One region of the Vibrio qinghaiensis genome, then DNA from elsewhere that is predicted to be linked to it. Evidence: riboswitches for the same ligand, from Rfam matches in the RefSeq annotation. Region 1 holds a riboswitch; each other region holds the start of a gene.
The links. A riboswitch is a leader RNA that binds a small molecule or an ion and turns the genes downstream of it on or off. The one in region 1 is predicted to bind thiamine pyrophosphate.

Region 1 (7,800 bases):
AAACAGCGGATGGCGAGTTGAGTATCAAGGGGGATGCCGACTGGCAGAAAATGGAGCAGTGGCGTGCCAACCTGCGCGTGTTGGCCGATGAGCTATTGGTGGATCTGCCGCCTATCGTCAAGATTAAAGTTATCCCAGACATGAGCATTACGCTGGAACCTCAACTGGCCACTGTGACAGGAAATATTAACCTGCCTTGGGGACGTATTGTGGTAGAAGAGTTGCCATCAAGTGCGATCAGTGTTTCTAAAGATCAAGTGATATTGGACTCTGCTTTGCAGCCTGTGAGCGAGCAAAGCGTCATGCCATTTAACGTTGAAACTAATGTAAACATCTCGATTGGTGATGATTTCAGGCTCAGTGCCTTTGGTTTGCAAGGCGGGTTGATTGGCCGCCTCAATGTGGCGCAAAAGGATAAAGGCCCAATGATTACTGGAGAAGTAAACATTCAAAATGGTTCGTATCGCTCTTTTGGACAAGATTTGTTGATCCAAGAAGGTAAAATTTTAATGAATGGACCAGTGGATCAACCTTATGTTTCTATTCGAGCCGTGCGCAACCCTAATAACACACAAGATGGTGTTATTGCTGGGGTGAAAGTGACGGGGCCCGCTGATGAACCTGCGGTTTCTATTTTTTCAGAACCCGCGATGCCACAAGCCAATGCTCTTTCTTACCTACTTCGTGGTCAGAATATTGATGGTGAGGCGGGTGGCAATGCGATGACTACTGCGCTGATTGGTCTGAGCTTGGCACAAAGCGGTAAAGTGGTGGGTGAAATTGGCCAAGCTTTTGGCGTACAAGATCTACAGTTGGATACGGCTGGTGCCGGTGATGATTCACAAGTGACAGTGAGTGGTTATATTTTACCGGGATTACAAGTGAAATATGGCGTTGGTATTTTCAGTTCGGTCGGTGAATTTACCGTGCGTTATCGCTTAATGAGAGATCTGTACATTGAAGCGGTATCCGGCCTTGATAGCGCGGTGGATCTTTTGTATCAGTTTGAATTTAACTAGGGACGGTTACATGCAACATCTGATTTTTGTCTACGGTACATTACGCCGTGGTGAAAGTAATGCACACCTGCTTGAGACAAGCGAAATGTTGGGCTCATTCTGCACACAGCCTGACTACGCGCTGTACGATCTAGGTCCATATCCTGGATTGACTCAGGGTCAGCAATCGATAGTCGGTGAGGTATATCGAGTGGATGAGCAAACACTAGCAAAACTCGATATTTTAGAAGATATTCCTATCGAATATCGCCGTGAAACGGTTGATACCCCATTTGGCCGTGCGTGGATTTATCTCTATCAAGATCACAGCCGTCTTACTGCTGTGATTGATTCTGGAGACTGGTGCCAACGGGTGTAACGAACGGCGTTGAAAATGGAAATAAAAAAGCCATATCGCGCGTTAGCAGGATGTGGCTTTTTATTTATAACGACACTTATACCCTTCCTACTTGAAGCTGCAGCGGTGTTGGCTACGTTTGTTCACCCCAATCACATAGTTTGCCTATGAGCATGGGGACTCACTTGCCGCCTACCTGCAACTCCAAGTTGTTTGGGTATATAACTATCGTGACTGTTTAATGATGGTGACTACTTTTGAGCGCGTTCAAATGAAGTCAGGATTTCAGCTCGCGCGGCAGCGGCATCTTCCCATCCATCGACTTTGACCCATTTGCCCGCTTCAAGCTCTTTATAGCGTTCAAAGAACTGTGTAATTTGCGCTTTCAGTAGTGCTGGCAGGTCATTTACGTCTTGAATGTGGTCGTACTCTTTGGTGAGCTTGGAGTGAGGAACCGCCACCACTTTGGCATCTTCACCAGACTCATCGGTCATCTTCAATACGCCAACTGGGCGGCAGCGAATCACCGAGCCTGGCATCAGCGGATAAGGGGTGGGCACCAACACATCGACAGGATCGCCATCGAGCGATAAGGTGTGATTCACATAACCGTAGTTGCATGGGTAGAACATAGGTGAAGACATGAAACGGTCCACAAACACCGCGCCAGATTCTTTGTCGACTTCGTATTTGATTGGGTCGGCGTTGGCTGGGATTTCAATCACCACGTAAATATCATCAGGCAGTGATTTTCCTGCCGGCACGTTGTTTAAGCTCATTTAGCATTTCCTTTTTCGTCGCTGGACTTAAATTGTGTTGGGTTGATTAACAGAACGTAAACGCTTGTGTTGCAACTTTAGCGGTAAATAGGAAACGGTGTAAACCGTAAAAAGAGAGCCTTGCCTCATATTTATCGATAAAAAAAGCGCCTAGAGTTAGGCGCTCACTGAGCTTGTTTAGTCACGGTTGAGTTCTAAAAACTCTTCCAATTTTCGGACCATATTTTTTGAACCGCAGAAGAATGGCACACGTTGATGCAGTTCTGTCGGCTTAATATCCAACACGCGATTGACACCGTCAGAAGCAATACCACCTGCTTGTTCAATCAAAAACGCCATTGGATTACATTCATACAATAGGCGCAGTTTGCCGTTTGGATGGCTTTGCGTGCTTGGGTATAGATAGATGCCACCTTTGAGCAGATTACGGTGAAAATCCGCCACCAATGAACCAATGTAACGTGAGGTGTAAGGGCGATTATCTTCAGGCACACTCTCTTGGCAATATTTAATGTATTTTTTTACGCCGGTTGGGAAGCGGATGTAGTTACCTTCATTGATGGAGTAAATTTTACCATCATCGAAGGTCATCATATTGGGGTGTGAAAGATAGAAAGTGCCGAGTGACGGATCATAAGTAAAGCCATTTACGCCGTTGCCAGTGGTATACACCAACATGGTTGAAGAGCCGTAAATAACATAACCAGCCGCAACCTGTTTATTACCGGGTTGTAAGAAGTCTTCTTGTGTTGGGGGCGTGCCGACTGGCGATACGCGGCGATAAATAGAAAAAATCGTGCCGACAGAGACATTGACATCGATGTTGGATGAGCCGTCCAGCGGGTCCATCAACACCACGTATTTTGCGTTTTTGTTGAGCTCTTTGCTGAACGCAACCGCTTCATCTTCTTCTTCACTGGCGACACCACACACTTGATCGCGCGCTTCAAGCGCCGCTTTAAATTTTTCGTTGGCGTAGACATCGAGTTTTTGTTGTTCTTCGCCTTGAATATTATCTGAGCCCACCGCACCAGTAATATCAGCAAGGCCCGCTTTGTTGATTTCTCTGTTAACAATTTTTGCCGCAAGACGAATAGAGGACAACAGAGATGAAAGATCACCGCTTGCGTGGGGGAAGTCATGTTGTTTCTCAACAATAAACTCGCCAAGAGTGCGAATCTCAGACATGTTATTTCCTTAACATAGCTATATAGGATAGGGAGTGATTGTTTCACAACGCATCCTCTTACTGGGATGTCGGCCGAAACGAGTCACCCATTTGATAACGTTTGGGTAACAATGAGATTCTAGGGCTTAGATCTTTTTAATGGTAATGAAGTAACAGATTGAGATCTCAATTTGTTTGTCGACTTTTGAGAAGTTGCAAACATGCTCGCTTTTCTTAAATGGATGGTGATAATGGAGGCAATCACTCACAACGCCATGTGCGAGGCTAGGATTTATGCATATTCACATTCTTGGGATTTGCGGTACGTTTATGGGCGGTGTTGCCGTTTTAGCGCGGCAATTAGGTCATAAAGTTACCGGCAGCGACGCCAACGTTTACCCACCGATGAGTACGTTATTGGAGTCTCAAGGTATCGAGATTATCGAAGGCTTTGACCCTGCTCAATTAGAGCCCAAGCCTGATTTGGTGGTGATTGGCAACGCCATGAGTCGCGGCAATCCGTGTGTTGAATATGTGCTGAACCACAACTTGCGTTACACCTCTGGCCCGCAATGGTTGCAAGAGTTTCTGTTGCATGACCGCTGGGTCCTTGCGGTGGCTGGCACACACGGTAAAACCACTACGTCGAGCATGTTGGCGTGGATCTTAGAAGATTGCGGTTACCAACCGGGCTTTTTGGTGGGAGGCGTACTTGGCAACTTTGGCATTTCTGCGCGTTTGGGCGAAAGCATGTTTTTTGTGGTAGAAGCCGATGAATATGACAGTGCTTTTTTCGATAAGCGTTCTAAGTTTGTCCATTATCACCCACGCACTTTAGTGTTGAATAACTTAGAGTTTGATCATGCAGACATTTTTGACGATCTTGAAGCGATTAAGCGCCAATTTCATCATCTAGTGCGTACTGTTCCGGGCAATGGTCGTATTTTTGCTCCGCAAAAAGAGCGCGCATTAGCGGATGTTCTCGCACGTGGCTGCTGGAGCGAAACTGAGTTTACCGGTGAGCAAGCGCAGTGGAAAGCTGAAAAAATCACGCGTGATGGTTCGCAATTTGATGTGTTCTTTGACAATGAACGCGTGGGGCGCGTAACTTGGGATTTGGTTGGCGATCATAATGTCGATAACGCCTTAATGGCGATTGGCGCGGCGCGTCACGTAGGGGTCACTCCAGATTTAGCCTGTCAAGCTTTGGGCAAATTTATCAATACCAAACGTCGTTTAGAGCTTAAAGGCGAAGTGAACGGTATTACGTTGTATGACGATTTTGCTCATCATCCAACGGCCATTGAACTTACTTTGGGTGGTTTACGTAACAAGGTAGGCGATCAGAAAATTATCGCGGTTTTAGAGCCTCGTTCGGCTACGATGAAGTTGGGCGTGCATAAGCAAACTTTAGCGGCGTCATTACAGCAAGCCGATTCAGTTTATCTCTATCAGCCGAACAATCTTGCTTGGTCGGTGCAGGATGTGGCTGACCAATGCTCACAACCAGCGCAAGTGAATGATGATATTGATGCTTTCGTCGCGCAAATTGCGCAGCAAGCCCAGCCGGGCGATCACATTTTGGTGATGAGCAATGGTGGCTTTGAAGGTATTCATAACAAGCTCCTACTTGCATTAAATCAAGCCATGTAATGCCAGCGACACAAACGAAATAGAGAGTTATGACAACAAAACAGCAAGCCATCACTTTAGCCTTTACTGGCGCTTCAGGTGCTCCTTACGGACTTCGTCTGTTGGAGTGTTTATTGGCTGCAGATTACCGAGTGTATCTGCTGATCTCTTCGGCCGCGCGCGTTGTGCTTGCAACCGAGCAGGGGTTGAAGTTGCCCAGTGGAACTGAGGCGGCCAAAGCGGCGTTGGTGGAACATTTACACTGTGATGCCTCACAGCTTGTCGTGTGCGGCAAAGAAGAGTGGTTCTCACCAGTGGCTTCGGGCTCTGCTGCGCCAAAACAGATGGTGGTGTGCCCATGTTCAGCAGGCAGCGTTGCGGCGATTGCCCATGGCATGTCCGATAATTTGATCGAACGTGCTGCCGATGTCGTGATGAAAGAGCGTGGCCAACTGGTGTTAGTGGTGCGCGAAACGCCGTTTTCCACCTTACATTTAGAAAACATGCTCAAGTTGTCGCAAATGGGCGTCACCATTATGCCCGCTGCCCCCGGTTTTTATCATCAGCCGCAGTCAATTGAAGACTTGGTCGATTTTATGGTGGCGCGTATTTTGGACCACTTAGGCGTTGAACAAGGGCTTGTGCCGCGTTGGGGATATGACTCACGCCCAACGGTATAGCTTATTGCGTTAATTCCAATTACAATCCACCTCACTCAACGGGGAGCAAATCATTCATCTCAATGAATGCTGCTGAGATCAAGCGTGAGCTTGGGACCCGTAAACCTGAACCAGATAATGCTGGCGTAGGAATTGGGTTAGGATCTCAGAATAGGAATAATGGAATATTCTCATCCTCCTCAAGCCTGTGCCGCTCAACCAAGGAGAGCGACCAGTTGAACACCACTCTTAATACCATTGCACTTGCCATCATTACCTCTTTTTCAGCGCACGCCGCTGACAATATCCTTACCGTTTATACCTACGACTCGTTCGCATCAGAATGGGGCCCGGGACCAGCGATTGAAAAAGCATTCGAAGCACAATGCGCTTGCGATCTTCAGTTTGTGGCACTCGATGATGGAGTATCGATCCTAAACCGTTTGCGTCTTGAAGGTAATAACAGTAAAGCAGACATCGTACTCGGTTTAGATAACAACTTAATGGCCGAGGCCAAACAGACTGGCTTATTGACAAATCATAATGTCGAGACGAGCCAAGTCACGCTACCCGGTGGTTGGAGTGATGAAACGTTTGTTCCTTATGATTACGGCTATTTTGCCTTTGTTTACAATAAAGAAAAATTAACAAACCCACCGCAAAGCTTAAAAGAGTTGGTAGAAAAGCGCGATGATCTTAAAGTGATTTATCAAGATCCGCGCACTTCAACACCCGGTCAAGGCTTACTGCTGTGGATGAAATCTGTCTATGGTGAGAAAGCCAATTTAGCATGGCAACAGCTCGCCAATAAGACGGTGACAGTCACCAAAGGTTGGTCAGAAGCCTATGCGATGTTTCTAAAAGGTGAGTCTGATCTGGTGCTCTCTTACACCACCTCTCCAGCCTATCATTTGATTGCGGAAAATGACGCCAAGTACGCGGCTGCCGATTTTGCCGAAGGACACTACATGCAAGTGGAAGTGGCTGCGAAAGTAAAACACAGTGATAACGGCAAATTGGCCGATGAGTTCATGCACTTTATTTTAAGTGATCAATTTCAGTCGGTGATGCCAACCGGAAACTGGATGTATCCTGTGACGTCTGTCGTGCTACCGAAAGGTTTTGAAACGCTGGCTGTGCCATCAAAGGCGCTTACCTTTAGCGCACAAGAGGTGTCTGAGATGCGTAAAGCGTGGATCCGTGAGTGGCAAACTGCCTTAACGTTTTAAGGTGCGATAAAGTTTGAATGCTATTCCTAAAATAGGCATTGGGGTCGCGATACTTGTCGCGACCTTTGTCATCAGTGCGTTGGCGGCGTTGCTGTTACAAGCACCCAGCTTAAATGTGATGCACGTATGGCAAGACCCGTATTATCGCCACGTTACTCAATTTAGTTTTTACCAAGCCAGCTTGTCGATGCTGCTCAGTGTTGGCTTCGCGCTTCCTGTTGCTCACGCACTTTACCGTCGTCGATTTTGCGGACGTGCGCTGCTGATCAAATTGTTTGCAACGACCTTAGTGCTTCCAGTGCTGGTGGGCGTATTTGGTTTGTTGGCCATTTATGGTAATAGCGGTCTGCTCGCCTCGCTGCTCGCGTGGTTTGATAGCAAACTGCCGTTTTCCATTTACGGATTAAACGGGATTTTACTGGCGCATCTGTTTTTTAATCTCCCGTATGCCAGCCGTTTATTGCTGCAAGCGTTAGAGTCGATCCCGGCTGAGCAGCATAAGTTATGCGCGCATCTTGGTATGAGTCATTGGCACAAATTTCGTTGGGTTGAATGGCCGCGTTTGCGTCAGCAGCTTCCTCATGTCTGTGGTTTGGTGTTCATGCTCTGTTTTACCAGTTTTGCCACTGTGATGGCACTTGGCGGCGGGCCTAAATCCACCACGATTGAGCTGGCGATTTATCAGGCGATCAAATTTGATTTTGATTTACAAGCCGGCGCGCTGCTTGCGCTGTGGCAGATGCTGTTATGCGGGCTGCTGTCTCTATCCATTTCACGTCTAGCGAAGCCGTTAGCCATCACCACAGGGCGTCAAGCGAGTGATTATGTGGTTAGTCGAGACAATCGAAAAGCGCAATGTTGGGACGGCGCATGGATCTTCCTTGCGTTGCTGTTAGTACTTCCGCCGCTGGTGATGGTCATCTTGAGCGGTTTAAATTCGCAGCTTTTTCACGTCTTGAGCGATGAGCAATTCTGGC
Region 2 (7,800 bases), 410 kb from region 1:
CCAATCATCGCAGCACCAATGCCGGAAGTGATGTGATCATATCCGGGAGCAATATCGGTAGTTAATGGGCCCAAGGTATAGAATGGCGCTTCATGGCAATGCTTTAATTGTTCATCCATATTCTCTTTAATCAAATGCATGGGGATATGGCCAGGGCCTTCAATAATGACCTGTACATCATATTCCCACGCTATTTTGGTCAACTCACCTAAAGTGCGCAGCTCTGCAAATTGTGCTTCATCGTTAGCATCGGCAATGGATCCTGGCCGTAGTCCATCCCCTAAGGAAAGGGCAACGTCATACTTGGCGCAAATTTCACAAATTTCACGGAAATGAGTGTAAAGAAAACTCTCGGTATGATGGGCTAAACACCATTTAGCGATAATAGAGCCGCCACGCGAAACGATGCCAGTAACACGTTTCGCGGTCATTGGCACATAACGAAGCAATAAACCAGCATGAATTGTAAAGTAATCAACACCTTGCTCCGCTTGCTCAAGTAAGGTATCGCGCATTACTTCCCATGATAAATCCTCCGCAATACCATTTACTTTTTCCAATGCTTGATACATAGGCACAGTGCCAATCGGTACGGGGCTATTACGTAAAATCCATTCTCGAGTTTCGTGAATATTGCGACCAGTAGAAAGATCCATCACGGTATCCCCACCCCAGCGGGTTGCCCATACCAATTTTTCAACCTCTTCTTCAATTGATGAAGAGACAGATGAGTTACCGATATTCGCATTCACTTTGACGAGAAAATTACGGCCAATGATCATCGGCTCTGATTCAGGATGGTTAATATTCGACGGGATAATGGCTCGTCCTTCGGCAACCTCACGACGCACAAACTCAGGAGTTATCTGCTTTGGTAGATTGGCCCCCAAATGGGCGCCTGCATGTTGCTGGCTCAGCTGTGCATCCATACACTCTCCACGTCGCATATTTTCTCGAATGGCAATGTATTCCATTTCTGGTGTGATAACACCTTGCCGCGCATAATGAAGCTGAGTAACGCACTTGCCTTTCTTTGCTCGGCGTATGGCTGGCAGATTCCCATAACGCAGTTCGCCCAATGTATCATCAGATAAGCGTTCTTTAGTGTAAGCGGAACTGACCTCATCAAGCCACTCGGTATCATCCCGATCAGCGATCCATTGTTCCCTTAATTTAGGCAAACCTTGATATAAGTCGATAGTATGAGATGGGTCGGTATAGACACCTGAAGTGTCATAAACGCATATAGATTCATTCGGTTGATAAATCGGTGAAGACTTTGTGCCCCCGACTAAGCTGTCAGCTAGTTTAATCTCACGCATTGGCACGCGGATATCCGAACGTGAACCAGTAATATAAATTTTAGAGGAATTTGGGTAGGGTTCGACAGACAATGTGTCAATGAATTGTTTGGCTTCCAGTCTCGCTTGTTTGCGACTCGACATAGCATCTTCCTTTTTTGTACTAGGGATAAATGCTTGACGGATTAATGCACAAGAGTTGATCAAAATAGAGTTTTGATCTTAAGGATATAACGCTAGATAGATCACTAGCAGGTTATATTCTCTTGTTCCCTTCGCAGGTATTAGCCTGATCAGGTTCAACGGATCCCGAAAATACGGTCTCAGCCTTATGGCACTCCGACAAGTTGAGTCACGATTATAGGGAAAGACTATCCATTAACCAAGATGAAATTGTGATTTCGTTAACTTCTCATCAACAACTGGAAACCTATCCAAGCCGCTGAGATACTTAGCACCACGTTTAATAAGACATTAACACCCATTTTCAGAAAGGCTCCTTGCTGCATCAGCAATACATTATCCATAGAGAATGTAGAAAATGTGGTTAATGCACCCAAGAAACCCAAACCAATAATCTGGCGCCATGGCTCAGTTGCCAGTAATTCACTCTCAAAAGCAGCGATCAATAATCCCATAATAAATGAGCCGACAACGTTGACCATCAGCGTTCCATAAGGGAATCCACGCCCTAATAACTGAACACTTAGCTCGGTAACCAAATAACGAGCGCACGCACCAAATGCACCACCTAATGCAATAAAACCTAAAATAGATAACTGTCCCATAACGCCCATAGCGGATCCCAGAAAGTAACTATCATTATTCTAACCATTAAACACAACAAATCGAGCCTAATCACTAAAATAATCTATAGCTGACACACGTCTAATACCTAAGTACTTTAAAAAAGTTACAGATGTCACTTATTGAGTAAATTGATAAGCCAATACAACAAAGATAAAGCTCATGATACGCAGGGTGGACGACTGACTGGGGCCGACATCCATCCTTATATCGTGAAAGAATTTGGCCAGCACTATCTATTACCTGCTCGAGCACATGGGCTTCTCTTGGATAACTTCTCGCTCCAAGTGCCCTCATCAGTCCCAGCCAATGACTTTCAGAACCTCAGTGTCATCAAACTCCCGCCCTATTCCCCGGAGTTGAATCCAATAGAACAAGTATGGAGCTGGTTAAGACAACACTCTCTAGCCAATCAGTTTTTTGCGGATTACGAAGACATTGTCTCCAAAGTATGTCGGGCTTGGAATAGTTTTTTGGAATGCTCGACCAGAGTCAGACAGATGTGTTCGAGAAGGTGGATAGAGCTGACCAGTTAATTTTCCAGATTGGTATTATAATGAGAAATAAAGTTGCCTATTGATACAAGATCTTTAGATACGAAAAAGCCGCTGTATTTAACAGCGGCTTTTTATATTTGGCGGAGAGATAGGGATTTGAACCCTAGGATAGCTATTAACCATCGCCGGTTTTCAAGACCGGTGCTTTAAACCACTCAGCCATCTCTCCATGGATTCTCACTAAAAAACAGTCTTACTCTGATAATGCTGTTTTTAGTATTGCTTTCATATTTTTATCATATGGAAGCATTAATAAAGCCTGGCGATGTCCTACTCTCACATGGGGAGACCCCACACTACCATCGGCGCTGTTGTGTTTCACTTCTGAGTTCGGCATGGAGTCAGGTGGGTCCACAACGCTATGGTCGCCAAGCAAATTTCTTAATTCGGAAAGCTGTTTCATTCTCATTCACACATTCAATGTTCTTTCATTGAGTCCACAAAACCCCTTCGGTGTTGTATGGTTAAGCCTCACGGGCAATTAGTATTGGTTAGCTCAACGCCTCGCAGCGCTTACACACCCAACCTATCAACGTTCTAGTCTCGAACAACCCTTTAGGACACTTAAAGTGCCAGGGAAGACTCATCTCAGGGCTCGCTTCGCGCTTAGATGCTTTCAGCGCTTATCAATTCCGAACTTAGCTACCGGGCAATGCCATTGGCATGACAACCCGAACACCAGCGGTTCGTCCACTCCGGTCCTCTCGTACTAGGAGCAGCCCCCTTCAATCTTCCAACGCCCACGGCAGATAGGGACCGAACTGTCTCACGACGTTCTAAACCCAGCTCGCGTACCACTTTAAATGGCGAACAGCCATACCCTTGGGACCGACTTCAGCCCCAGGATGTGATGAGCCGACATCGAGGTGCCAAACACCGCCGTCGATATGAACTCTTGGGCGGTATCAGCCTGTTATCCCCGGAGTACCTTTTATCCGTTGAGCGATGGCCCTTCCATTCAGAACCACCGGATCACTATGACCTACTTTCGTACCTGCTCGAACCGTCATTCTCGCAGTTAAGCGGGCTTATGCCATTGCACTAACCTCACGATGTCCAACCGTGATTAGCCCACCTTCGTGCTCCTCCGTTACTCTTTGGGAGGAGACCGCCCCAGTCAAACTACCCACCAGGCACTGTCCGCAACCCCGATGAGGGGCCTACGTTAGAACATCAAAACGACAAGGGTGGTATTTCAAGGTCGACTCCACGCAATCTAGCGACTGCGCTTCTAAGTCTCCCACCTATCCTACACATGTAGGTTCAATGTTCAGTGCCAAGCTGTAGTAAAGGTTCACGGGGTCTTTCCGTCTAGCCGCGGGTACACTGCATCTTCACAGCGATTTCAATTTCACTGAGTCTCGGGTGGAGACAGCGTGGCCATCATTACGCCATTCGTGCAGGTCGGAACTTACCCGACAAGGAATTTCGCTACCTTAGGACCGTTATAGTTACGGCCGCCGTTTACCGGGGCTTCGATCAAGAGCTTCGACCTAAGTCTAACCCCATCAATTAACCTTCCGGCACCGGGCAGGCGTCACACCGTATACGTCATCTTGCGATTTTGCACAGTGCTGTGTTTTTAATAAACAGTTGCAGCCACCTGGTATCTGCGACTCTCGTCAGCTCCATCCGCAAGGGACTTCACCAATAAGAGCGTACCTTCTCCCGAAGTTACGGTACCATTTTGCCTAGTTCCTTCACCCGAGTTCTCTCAAGCGCCTTGGTATTCTCTACCCGACCACCTGTGTCGGTTTGGGGTACGATTGCTTATAATCTGAAGCTTAGAGGCTTTTCCTGGAAGCAGGGCATCAATGACTTCACTGCCGTAGCAGCTCGACGTCGTGTCTCAGCCTAACAAGAAACCGGATTTACCTAGTCTCTTAGCCTACGCACTTGAACCAGGACAACCGTCGCCTGGCCCACCTAGCCTTCTCCGTCCCCCCATCGCAATTATAAGCAGTACGGGAATATTAACCCGTTTCCCATCGACTACGCTTTTCAGCCTCGCCTTAGGGGTCGACTTACCCTGCCCCGATTAACGTTGGACAGGAACCCTTGGTCTTCCGGCGGGGAGGTTTTTCACCCCCCTTATCGTTACTCATGTCAGCATTCGCACTTCTGATACCTCCAGCATGCTTTACAACACACCTTCAACGGCTTACAGAACGCTCCCCTACCCAATACAGTAAACTGTATTGCCGCAGCTTCGGTTTACTACTTAGCCCCGTTACATCTTCCGCGCAGGCCGACTCGACCAGTGAGCTATTACGCTTTCTTTAAATGATGGCTGCTTCTAAGCCAACATCCTGGCTGTCTGAGCCTTCCCACATCGTTTCCCACTTAGTAGTAATTTGGGACCTTAGCTGGCGGTCTGGGTTGTTTCCCTCTCCACGACGGACGTTAGCACCCGCCGTGTGTCTCCCGGATAGTACTTACTGGTATTCGGAGTTTGCAAAGGGTTGGTAAGTCGGGATGACCCCCTAGCCTTAACAGTGCTCTACCCCCAGTAGTATTCGTCCGAGGCGCTACCTAAATAGCTTTCGGGGAGAACCAGCTATCTCCGAGTTTGATTGGCCTTTCACCCCTAGCCACAAGTCATCCGCTAATTTTTCAACATTAGTCGGTTCGGTCCTCCAGTTGATGTTACTCAACCTTCAACCTGCCCATGGCTAGATCACCCGGTTTCGGGTCTATATCCAGAGACTGAAGCGCCCAGTTAAGACTCGGTTTCCCTACGGCTCCCCTATTCGGTTAACCTTGCCACTGAATATAAGTCGCTGACCCATTATACAAAAGGTACGCAGTCACAGGACAATGCCTGCTCCTACTGCTTGTACGTACACGGTTTCAGGTTCTATTTCACTCCCCTCACAGGGGTTCTTTTCGCCTTTCCCTCACGGTACTGGTTCACTATCGGTCAGTCAGTAGTATTTAGCCTTGGAGGATGGTCCCCCCATGTTCAGACAGGATAACACGTGTCCCGCCTTACTCGATTTCACTTATAATGATGGAACAGTTACGGGGCTATCACCCTTTATTGCGCCACTTTCCAGAGGCTTCACCTGCATCATTAAAAGCTTAAGGGCTAGTCCAATTTCGCTCGCCGCTACTTTCGGAATCTCTGTTGATTTCTTCTCCTCGGGGTACTTAGATGTTTCAGTTCCCCCGGTTTGCCTCCTTACCCTATGTATTCAGGTAAGGATACGTGCTTATGCACGTGGGTTTCCCCATTCGGAAATCGTAGACTCAAGTGGCTGTTACTGCCTAATCTACGCTTATCGCAAGTTACTACGTCCTTCATCGCCTCTGACTGCCAAGGCATCCACCGTGTACGCTTAGTCACTTAACCATACAACCCGAAGAAGTTTCGTGTTGCAGACAAGTCACCAAGGTTGTCTCTCATTATTTGAATGAGCGAGAGACGTTTGATTTTGCCGGACTCAATTTTGAAAACTTACCGAAGTAAGCTTTCCCAAGAACACTTGAATGTGTTTGGTATCAATACGTTAAACGCATTGATGTTGAGAACTTTTATTTGATAACAACAAACACGTTCGTTGTTATCAGTCAGCTTTCCAAATTGTTAAAGAGCACGATTTTCTAATGAAAACCATTTTTAAAAACACTATTGCTAGTGCGCTTAAAGATGGTGGAGCTATGCGGGATCGAACCGCAGACCTCCTGCGTGCAAGGCAGGCGCTCTCCCAGCTGAGCTATAACCCCATCAGGTGCGTGATACTGTGTGCCAATCTTCTGGGAGGAAGAATTGGTGGGTCTGAGTGGACTTGAACCACCGACCTCTCGCTTATCAGGCGAACGCTCTAACCACCTGAGCTACAGACCCAGCATCGTCTCTTAAACTGTATAAACCATCAATCTGTGTGGACACTCATCAGTGTAATCTTCGTATAAGGAGGTGATCCAGCGCCAGGTTCCCCTAGCGCTACCTTGTTACGACTTCACCCCAGTCATGAACCACACCGTGGTGATCGTCCTCCACTCTCTCCGAAGAAAGTGCGGTTAAACTAACCACTTCTGGTGCAGCCCACTCCCATGGTGTGACGGGCGGTGTGTACAAGGCCCGGGAACGTATTCACCGTAGCATTCTGATCTACGATTACTAGCGATTCCGACTTCATGGAGTCGAGTTGCAGACTCCAATCCGGACTACGACGCACTTTTTGGGATTCGCTCACTATCGCTAGCTTGCTGCCCTCTGTATGCGCCATTGTAGCACGTGTGTAGCCCTACTCGTAAGGGCCATGATGACTTGACGTCGTCCCCACCTTCCTCCGGTTTATCACCGGCAGTCTCCCTGGAGTTCCCACCATTACGTGCTGGCAAACAAGGATAAGGGTTGCGCTCGTTGCGGGACTTAACCCAACATTTCACAACACGAGCTGACGACAGCCATGCAGCACCTGTCTCAGAGCTCCCGAAGGCACTCCAGCGTCTCCGCCAGATTCTCTGGATGTCAAGAGTAGGTAAGGTTCTTCGCGTTGCATCGAATTAAACCACATGCTCCACCGCTTGTGCGGGCCCCCGTCAATTCATTTGAGTTTTAATCTTGCGACCGTACTCCCCAGGCGGTCTACTTAACGCGTTAGCTCCGAAAGCCACGGCTCAAGGCCACAACCTCCAAGTAGACATCGTTTACGGCGTGGACTACCAGGGTATCTAATCCTGTTTGCTCCCCACGCTTTCGCATCTGAGTGTCAGTATCTGTCCAGGGGGCCGCCTTCGCCACCGGTATTCCTTCAGATCTCTACGCATTTCACCGCTACACCTGAAATTCTACCCCCCTCTACAGTACTCTAGTGAACCAGTTTCAAATGCGGTTCCGAGGTTGAGCCCCGGGCTTTCACATCTGACTTAATCCACCACCTGCATGCGCTTTACGCCCAGTAATTCCGATTAACGCTCGCACCCTCCGTATTACCGCGGCTGCTGGCACGGAGTTAGCCGGTGCTTCTTCTGTCGCTAACGTCAAATGATGCTGCTATTAACAACACCACCTTCCTCACGACTGAAAGTACTTTACAACCCGAAGGCCTTCTTCATACACGCGGCATGGCTGCATCAGGCTTGCGCCCATTGTGCAATATTCCCCACTGCTGCCTCCCGTAGGAGTC
Region 3 (7,800 bases), 1.2 Mb from region 1:
CGTAGAAAATACCCATCGCCAAAATCATAGAGTCGATAGGGAAAAAGCCTGCGTTATGGATATTAAGCAGGATAGTCGTCATGCCAAAACCCATTAGGCCTAGCGGCGCTGGATTGGCCAATTTAGTAGACATTCGCGAGTACCTTAAAAAATGTTGATAAAAATTACGCGCGGATTTTAGTGGAGTAACACACAAAATGGAAAGAACGTTAACGGAAACTAAGATTGTAAATTTAGCTACTTGATTGTTCAAAAATAGAACAGCACGACCTAAATCGATCGTGCTGATATTTTTCTACCGAACATCACTCTCTATTGACAGTTTATTTCATCCCAAAACCAGTTACTTTGCGTGGGTGATTCCCATACTCCGGGGTTATTTTTAGCCATAAAACACTTTCCATTATGCGTAATTTTATCGCCATTTTTTGCAACAGTAACCCCTGCAACCCAGCTTGAAAAATCACTGCTTGGTGGCGTCGGCTCTGATGTGACGGGCGGTTCTGGCTCATTGACGACTGGCGGAGGCTCAACAGGGTCAGGCGTTGTGGGCGCTGTTGGTTCACCTGTAATAAGCTTCCAAGGATCACCTTGAGTGGGTTCATTACCTTGTGACCACCACTTAGCTTCATAAGTAGCGTCTTTATAGCTCACCTTATCGCCCGTGTTATATACCTTTGTCGCTTCCCAGCCGACGATGCCATCCACTGGCGGCTCTGGTGGCGTACCGGGATCAATCGCATCCACAACACGCACTTGTGGCCAGCTTGAATGTGAACCATAAAAGTTAGTCACACACTTTTCGTAATCACCAGCCACAAGGGCTGAATACGCGGTTTGGAAACCAACCAGTTCACATTCAAACGAGTAGCCACCTGGCCGATCAGAGTAATATTTCCAATTACCATCCCAGTTGGTATACAGCACATCTGTCGCACCGTTCAAATTTAAGCTGCCGTAAGGTGTTTGCTGCCAACAGGTGTTCTTTTCATCTGACTCAATCGGTATTTGATAATGATCCGCTAGCCCTTCCCAGTAGCGAATGCGATTAACCGGTTGACCTTTATCCTTATTCTGTTCACCGCACTCAATGCCGCCATTGATAACGTTAATTGTGGTGCCAAAACCATAGCCAATACCAGCATCGCTTTCACGTTGCGAAGGTGTCCATGTACGGTCAATTACATGCAACATTGCCGGTTTCGGTGCTTGAGGTGTTAAAAAAAACCAAATCGCTGAAGCTAAGTTCAACCAAGAATCAGCGACTAATCCGGGGTTATTGAGCAGTACTTTGGCATCACCATCAAACATCACTTCAGAAAAAGCGCCATAGTTGAAATGGTAAGAGAGCTGCTTCGCGCCTCGACCAAAATACCCTTGCCCGGCGGCGCACGGCCAACGAGCATTTTGCCAATCATTTTGGCCACAACCGGTTGTATAGCCACTTTGCCCTTCAGACCACCCCATTTCACGTACATGAACCAGTGCTTGCTGCCACTCTTCAAGCCCATTAGGGTTATCAGATACGTTGTCTTTCGCAATGTGGCCACCCGTTTCTTGTGAGAAATGAGCAAAAGCCGTCACGATGGATTTTTTACAAATTGCGTCTGAATCTCGGCCATCCGTATATTCGCCACAAAACGCGGGGAATTTGCCTATTGCCCGTAAGAAGCGCGTATAGGTGTATTCGGGAGCCGCCATTTGAGTTAAGAAATCCCACTCGTACTGTGGAAATACCCGTTCAACACGCTTGACGTTTTCAGGGTTAGAACTTAACCCCGGTACTATTGCTTCAACAATCGCATTCGAACGCGTTTCTAGTGCTTCCGACCAAATAGCATACATAGGATCCGCTGTTTTGGCTTTTTCTGCCGCTTGTAGCTCTACTTTAGAGACAATATAACCCGCAGAATTTTCAGGGTCAGGTAAGATATTTAACGCGTAACTGTTTGCGGCTAAAACACTGCTAATCAGCACGGCTAAATGCTTTGTTTTCAACATATCAATCCCTTATTTTTTGCTTAGTGGGTACCGCAAAATAGTATGGATAGTTGAGTCATTGTGGATAGTGAAACTTATCAATTAAATGTCAAAATGCGAGTAGTTTCATCATGATGTAAACCAATTATCGTACGGCGACATTGCCCTTTGAAGGCGAGTCGATAAATATGAAAAAGCTGCAAAAAAGTTTGAGGATTTTAGAGTCTAATCTATTTTCCATCAGGTTAAGTGAACAACCAATGTCTCAAATTTCTCAAACATCATCGCATCGGCAATGGCTTTAGCGCACATGAACGTGGCCTGTAAAAAAGTGATGAACTGGGCCGCGACCTTGGCCAACATCCAGCTCATCGGCATGGCCAATGGCTTGCGAGATATACTGTTTAGCCAAATACACGGATTTGTGCAGGTTATTTCCCTGAGCAAGGTAAGAAGCGATTGCAGAAGAGAGAGTGCAACCCGTCCCATGGGTATTTGGGGTTGGAAAACGCTTCGCACTGAGTAATTCTGACGAAGATTGCATGATCAAAAGATCGTTGCTGTTTTCATCTTGTTCTAAATGCCCACCTTTTAGCAGCACCGCCTTTGCACCCAACGCTCGTAAATCAGCCACCATACCGCTCATTTCGACTCCAGATTGAGGAACCGGCTTGCCAGTAAGTACTGCTCCCTCAAATAAATTGGGGGTAATGATGTCAGCCAAAGGGATCAACATTTCTTTTAATGTACTGATTGCCGATTGCTCAAGTAATAAATCACCACTGGTCGCCACCATCACGGGGTCTATCACAAGGCTCTTAGGTTGGTATTGCTGCATTTTTTTGGCAACGATCTTGATGATACTGGCATCGGCTAGCATGCCAATTTTAACGGCCACGATCTTCAAGTCGCTAAAGACGGCATCTAACTGGCTTTCGATATGATCAAGTGGAATAGGGAAAATGGCGGAAACGCCTTGAGTATTTTGTGAAGTAATGGCGGTAATAACGGAACACGCGAAACTGCCGGTTGCCGATATCGCTTTGATGTCGGCTTGAATGCCTGCCCCTCCACCGCTATCAGACCCTGCGATAGTAAGTACAACGGGTATGTTTAATCGCGTCGTTTCTTGAGTATGTTTCTGTATTGGGTGTGCCATGGTCGCTCCTATGACAGACATACAGGAACTGACTTTGACCGTGATTTGAAAAGTTCGGTAATCGAATTTACAAAGGTTAGCCGTTGTTATTCGGCTGGTGACAAAGTGCTCATAGTTCCCTACGTCAGTATTAACTGAATCAGGTTCGACGGGTCTCGAATTTCGATCTCAGCCGATGCAGAATCTGCATCGGCTCCCCGACTATTTCGCAGCAATCATAACAGGGCACTCACCGAAGGAGTACGCTTTTTTGGAGGATTATTCCCACTCAATCGTTGCTGGTGGCTTACCTGAAATATCGTAAACCACACGAGAAATACCATTCACTTCATTGATGATACGGTTAGAAACCTTACCCAAGAACTCATAAGGCAGGTGCGCCCAATGTGCTGTCATAAAGTCAATGGTTTCCACAGCGCGTAGTGATACAACCCAATCGTATTTACGTCCATCACCCATAACGCCTACTGAACGAACAGGTAAGAAAACCGTGAAAGCTTGTGACACTTTGTTATACAGATCAGCGGCATGCAGCTCTTCAATGAAAATAGCATCGGCGCGGCGCAGCAAATCACAGTACTCTTTCTTCACTTCGCCCAACACGCGTACGCCAAGGCCAGGACCAGGGAACGGATGGCGGTAAAGCATGTTGTAAGGCAGACCAAGCTCTAGGCCAATCTTGCGTACTTCATCTTTGAAAAGCTCACGCAGTGGTTCAACCAATCCCATTTCCATATCATCAGGCAAACCGCCAACGTTATGGTGAGATTTAATCACGTGCGCTTTGCCTGTTTTAGAGGCGGCCGATTCAATCACATCTGGGTAAATCGTGCCTTGCGCGAGCCATTTTGCATTTTTCAATTTCTTTGACTCTTCATCGAAGATATCAACAAACACATGGCCAATAATTTTGCGTTTCGCTTCCGGATCAGACTCACCTTGCAGTGCGTTGAGGAAACGATCTTCTGCATTAACATGAATGATGTTTAAGCCAAATTTGTTGCCAAACATATCCATTACTTGCTGAGCTTCATTCAGACGCAATAAGCCGTTATCAACGAACACACAGGTTAATTTATCACCAATCGCTCGGTGAGCCAGCATCGCCACAACTGACGAATCTACACCACCCGATAGGCCAAGGATCACTTCATCGTCGCCGACTTGCTCTTTAATACGAGCAACCGCATCTTCGATGATAGACTCAGCCGTCCATAGACGCTCACAACCACAAACATTGAGAACGAAATTCTCAAGCATTTTTAGACCGTTTTTGGTGTGCGTCACTTCTGGGTGAAACTGCACGCCATAATATTTTTTCTCTTCATTCGCCATTGCCGCATAAGGGCAAGTTTCCGTTTGCGCTGTTTTGACAAAATCAGCCGGAATTTGCACCACTTTATCACCGTGGCTCATCCAAACATCTTGCGTTAGCTCAAGGTCGCTAAACAGGGCCGATTCACCCATTAACTGTACGGCTGCATAACCAAATTCACGTTCCTCAGAACTGGCCACTTTTCCGCCCAACTGTTCAGCCATGGTTTGCATGCCATAACAAACACCAAATACAGGCACACCAGAGTCAAACACATATTGTGGCGCACGCGGAGAGTTGGCTTCAGTCACGCTTTCAGGGCCACCAGAGAGAATAATGCCATCTGGGTTGAATTCACGGATGTCCGCCTCTTCAACATCCCAGCTCCACAGCTCACAATAAACACCGATTTCGCGAACACGGCGGGCAACCAGTTGTGTGTACTGAGAGCCGAAATCTAAGATCAGAATACGTTGGTCATGGATATCTTTAGTCATTTAAGGTCAATCTCAATCATTAATGTAGTGGATGGGGAGCATCGCGCTCCCCTAAGCTTCAATCTATTAAGCTTCAATCTATTCGTGGTTCGTTAATTAACCCAAGCGGTAGTTTGGCGCTTCTTTGGTAATTTGAACGTCGTGCACGTGTGACTCTTTCATACCTGCACCAGAGATACGAACAAACTCGGCTTTAGTGCGCAGATCTTCGATGGTGGCAGAACCGGTTAGACCCATGCTTGAGCGTAAACCACCCATTTGTTGATGGACGATCTCTTTTAGACGGCCTCGATAAGCGATACGGCCTTCGATCCCTTCAGGTACAAGCTTGTCAGCTGCATTGTCAGATTGGAAATAACGATCAGAAGAGCCTTGAGACATTGCCCCCAGCGAGCCCATACCTCGGTAAGCTTTATATGAACGACCTTGGAACAAAATAACTTCACCCGGAGCTTCTTCAGTACCCGCAAACATGGAGCCGACCATCACGCAAGATGCACCAGCAGCAATCGCTTTACAAATATCGCCAGAAAAGCGAATACCGCCATCAGCAATCACAGGAATACCGTATTGATCAGCCACTTCAACTGCATCAGAAATCGCCGTAATTTGAGGAACACCAACGCCCGTAACAATACGCGTTGTGCAGATTGAGCCCGGGCCAATACCCACTTTGACCGCGCTTACGCCCGCCTCAATTAGAGCTTTCGCACCGGCACCCGTTGCAACATTACCGCCGATAATATCGAGATCAGGATAAGCGGCGCGCGTTTCACGAATACGGTTAAGTACACCTTCTGAATGGCCATGAGAAGAGTCAATCAATAGAACATCGACTCCCGCTTCCACTAATGCTTTTACGCGCTCTTCATTGCCAGCACCGGCACCAACAGCCGCACCAACACGTAAACGCCCTTGTTCATCTTTACAAGCATTCGGTTTGCGTTCTGCTTTATGGAAATCTTTCGCGGTGATCATACCAGTCAGTTTGAATTCATCATTCACTACCAAGACTTTTTCAACACGCGCTTTGTGCATGCGCTCTTGTACATCCTGACGAGATGCGCCCTCTTTAACTGTGGCTAAGCGATCTTTTGGTGTCATGACTGCTTCAACTTTTTTTGTTAAATCAGTAACAAAGCGAATATCGCGGCCGGTGATGATACCGACAAGCTCATTGTGATCGCTCACCACAGGGAAACCGGCAAAACCATGTTTCTCTGTCAAAGCAATCACATCTTGAATGGTTGCGTCAGGGCGAACTGTTACTGGCGCAGTCACTACACCCGCTTCAAAAATTTTGACAAGACGGACTTGTTCAGCCTGCTCTTCAATGGGCATATTTTTGTGGATAAAACCAATACCACCCTCTTGGGCAAGAGCGATCGCAAGGCGAGCCTCTGTCACTGTATCCATAGAAGCTGAGATCATCGGAATGTTCAGTGCGATATTTTTGGTCAGCTGAGTATGGAGATCGGCTGTGTTTGGGAGAACGGTGGAGTGTGCTGGTACGAGAAGAACATCATCGAATGTCAGCGCTTCTTTGGCAATTCTTAGCATTTGCAATATCTCACAATTAAGAGGAGTGAATAAAAGGTAAATCCAAGTTGTCTCAATTTGCCCTAATACACAATGAACAGGATAAATCGATTTGGATTTGATATTGCGGTCGGATTATACGCCCGAGGTAATCGCTTGACCACTCATTTTTTCATTTTTAATTTGCATTCCAACCCTTGATATGTATTATATTGCCGCTAATTTCCATACCCTCGTCTAGGGGATTAGCCTTGCCTTCTTTGACCAACGAAAACATCTACACTGTCTCTCGTCTCAATGCTGAAGTACGCCTGTTACTTGAAAATGAAATGGGCATTGTGTGGCTCGTTGGTGAAATATCGAACTTCTCCGCTCCGGTTTCTGGCCATTGGTATCTCTCACTCAAAGATTCTCGCGCGCAGGTAAAATGTGCGATGTTCAAAGGCAATAATCGCTTTGTGGCCTTCAAACCTAAAAATGGCCAGCAGGTACTTGTTAAAGCGCGTCTTTCTCTTTATGAACCCAGAGGTGACTACCAAGTCATTATCGAGAGTATGCAACCCGAAGGAGATGGTCGTCTCCAGCAAGAGTTTGAAAAGCTGAAGATGCAGTTGGCCGCGGAAGGGCTGTTTGCACAATCCAATAAGCGCCCCTTGCCGGAAAATCCTCAATGCGTCGGTGTTATTACTTCAAAAACTGGCGCAGCCCTGTTTGATATTCTTGATGTGCTCAAGCGGCGCGATCCAAGCTTGCCCGTCATCATTTATCCTACACTGGTTCAAGGCGAACAAGCGGCCATTCAAATTGCTCAAGCAATTGGTAGAGCAAATGCGAGGCAAGAGTGTGACGTATTGATTGTGGGTCGCGGTGGCGGTTCTTTAGAGGACTTATGGTGTTTTAACCACGAGATCGTAGCGCGCACAATTGCCGCTAGTCAGATCCCAATTATCAGTGCCGTCGGGCATGAAATCGATGTGACGATTGCTGATTTTGTGGCTGACGTACGTGCCCCAACCCCCTCCGCTGCTGCAGAATTAGTCAGCCGAGACAACAGTAATAAGCGGCAAGCTTTCGCCTCATACCAGCACAAGCTACAAAGTGCGATGCGCTATTACACCAGTCAACAAGCGCATCATTTACGCGCTTTGGTTCACGCGCTAGAGAAACAGCACCCCACTTATCGCTTGCAGCGTCAAAGCCAGCAACTTGATGACACAGAAATGCGCCTACAGCGGGCGATACAGCGCTATATTTCGACTCAGCGCGAGCACATTGGCCAGCAATACCATCAACTGCAGTTGCATTCTCCC

Region 2: it holds a riboswitch for thiamine pyrophosphate, as region 1 does, so the genes downstream of both, thiC (phosphomethylpyrimidine synthase ThiC) here and thiB (thiamine ABC transporter substrate binding subunit) in region 1, are expected to answer to the same signal.
Region 3: it holds a riboswitch for thiamine pyrophosphate, as region 1 does, so the genes downstream of both, thiD (bifunctional hydroxymethylpyrimidine kinase/phosphomethylpyrimidine kinase) here and thiB (thiamine ABC transporter substrate binding subunit) in region 1, are expected to answer to the same signal.

The regions. Positions count from the first base shown of each region.
Region 1 is NZ_CP022741.1:2,423,813-2,431,612, reverse strand. It holds gene tamB (autotransporter assembly complex protein TamB) at 1-1,019, shown strand, start outside; gene CCZ37_RS11255 (gamma-glutamylcyclotransferase family protein) at 1,030-1,377, shown strand; gene ppa (inorganic diphosphatase) at 1,608-2,135, opposite strand; gene fbp (class 1 fructose-bisphosphatase) at 2,313-3,323, opposite strand; gene mpl (UDP-N-acetylmuramate:L-alanyl-gamma-D-glutamyl-meso-diaminopimelate ligase) at 3,598-4,956, shown strand; gene CCZ37_RS11235 (flavin prenyltransferase UbiX) at 4,986-5,615, shown strand; TPP riboswitch at 5,645-5,764, shown strand; gene thiB (thiamine ABC transporter substrate binding subunit) at 5,831-6,823, shown strand; gene thiP (thiamine/thiamine pyrophosphate ABC transporter permease ThiP) at 6,837-7,800, shown strand, end outside.
Region 2 is NZ_CP022741.1:2,836,147-2,843,946, forward strand. It holds gene thiC (phosphomethylpyrimidine synthase ThiC) at 1-1,445, opposite strand, end outside; TPP riboswitch at 1,555-1,653, opposite strand; gene crcB (fluoride efflux transporter CrcB) at 1,706-2,089, opposite strand; partial or broken gene CCZ37_RS19330 (transposase) at 2,420-2,644, shown strand; tRNA gene CCZ37_RS13165 (tRNA-Ser) at 2,744-2,834, opposite strand; rRNA gene rrf (5S ribosomal RNA) at 2,923-3,038, opposite strand; rRNA gene CCZ37_RS13175 (23S ribosomal RNA) at 3,126-6,017, opposite strand; tRNA gene CCZ37_RS13180 (tRNA-Ala) at 6,316-6,391, opposite strand; tRNA gene CCZ37_RS13185 (tRNA-Ile) at 6,436-6,512, opposite strand; rRNA gene CCZ37_RS13190 (16S ribosomal RNA) at 6,578-7,800, opposite strand, start outside.
Region 3 is NZ_CP022741.1:704,947-712,746, reverse strand. It holds gene CCZ37_RS03415 (acetate uptake transporter) at 1-133, opposite strand, end outside; gene CCZ37_RS03410 (chitinase) at 313-2,001, opposite strand; gene thiD (bifunctional hydroxymethylpyrimidine kinase/phosphomethylpyrimidine kinase) at 2,282-3,139, opposite strand; TPP riboswitch at 3,239-3,349, opposite strand; gene guaA (glutamine-hydrolyzing GMP synthase) at 3,398-4,951, opposite strand; gene guaB (IMP dehydrogenase) at 5,048-6,511, opposite strand; gene xseA (exodeoxyribonuclease VII large subunit) at 6,742-7,800, shown strand, end outside.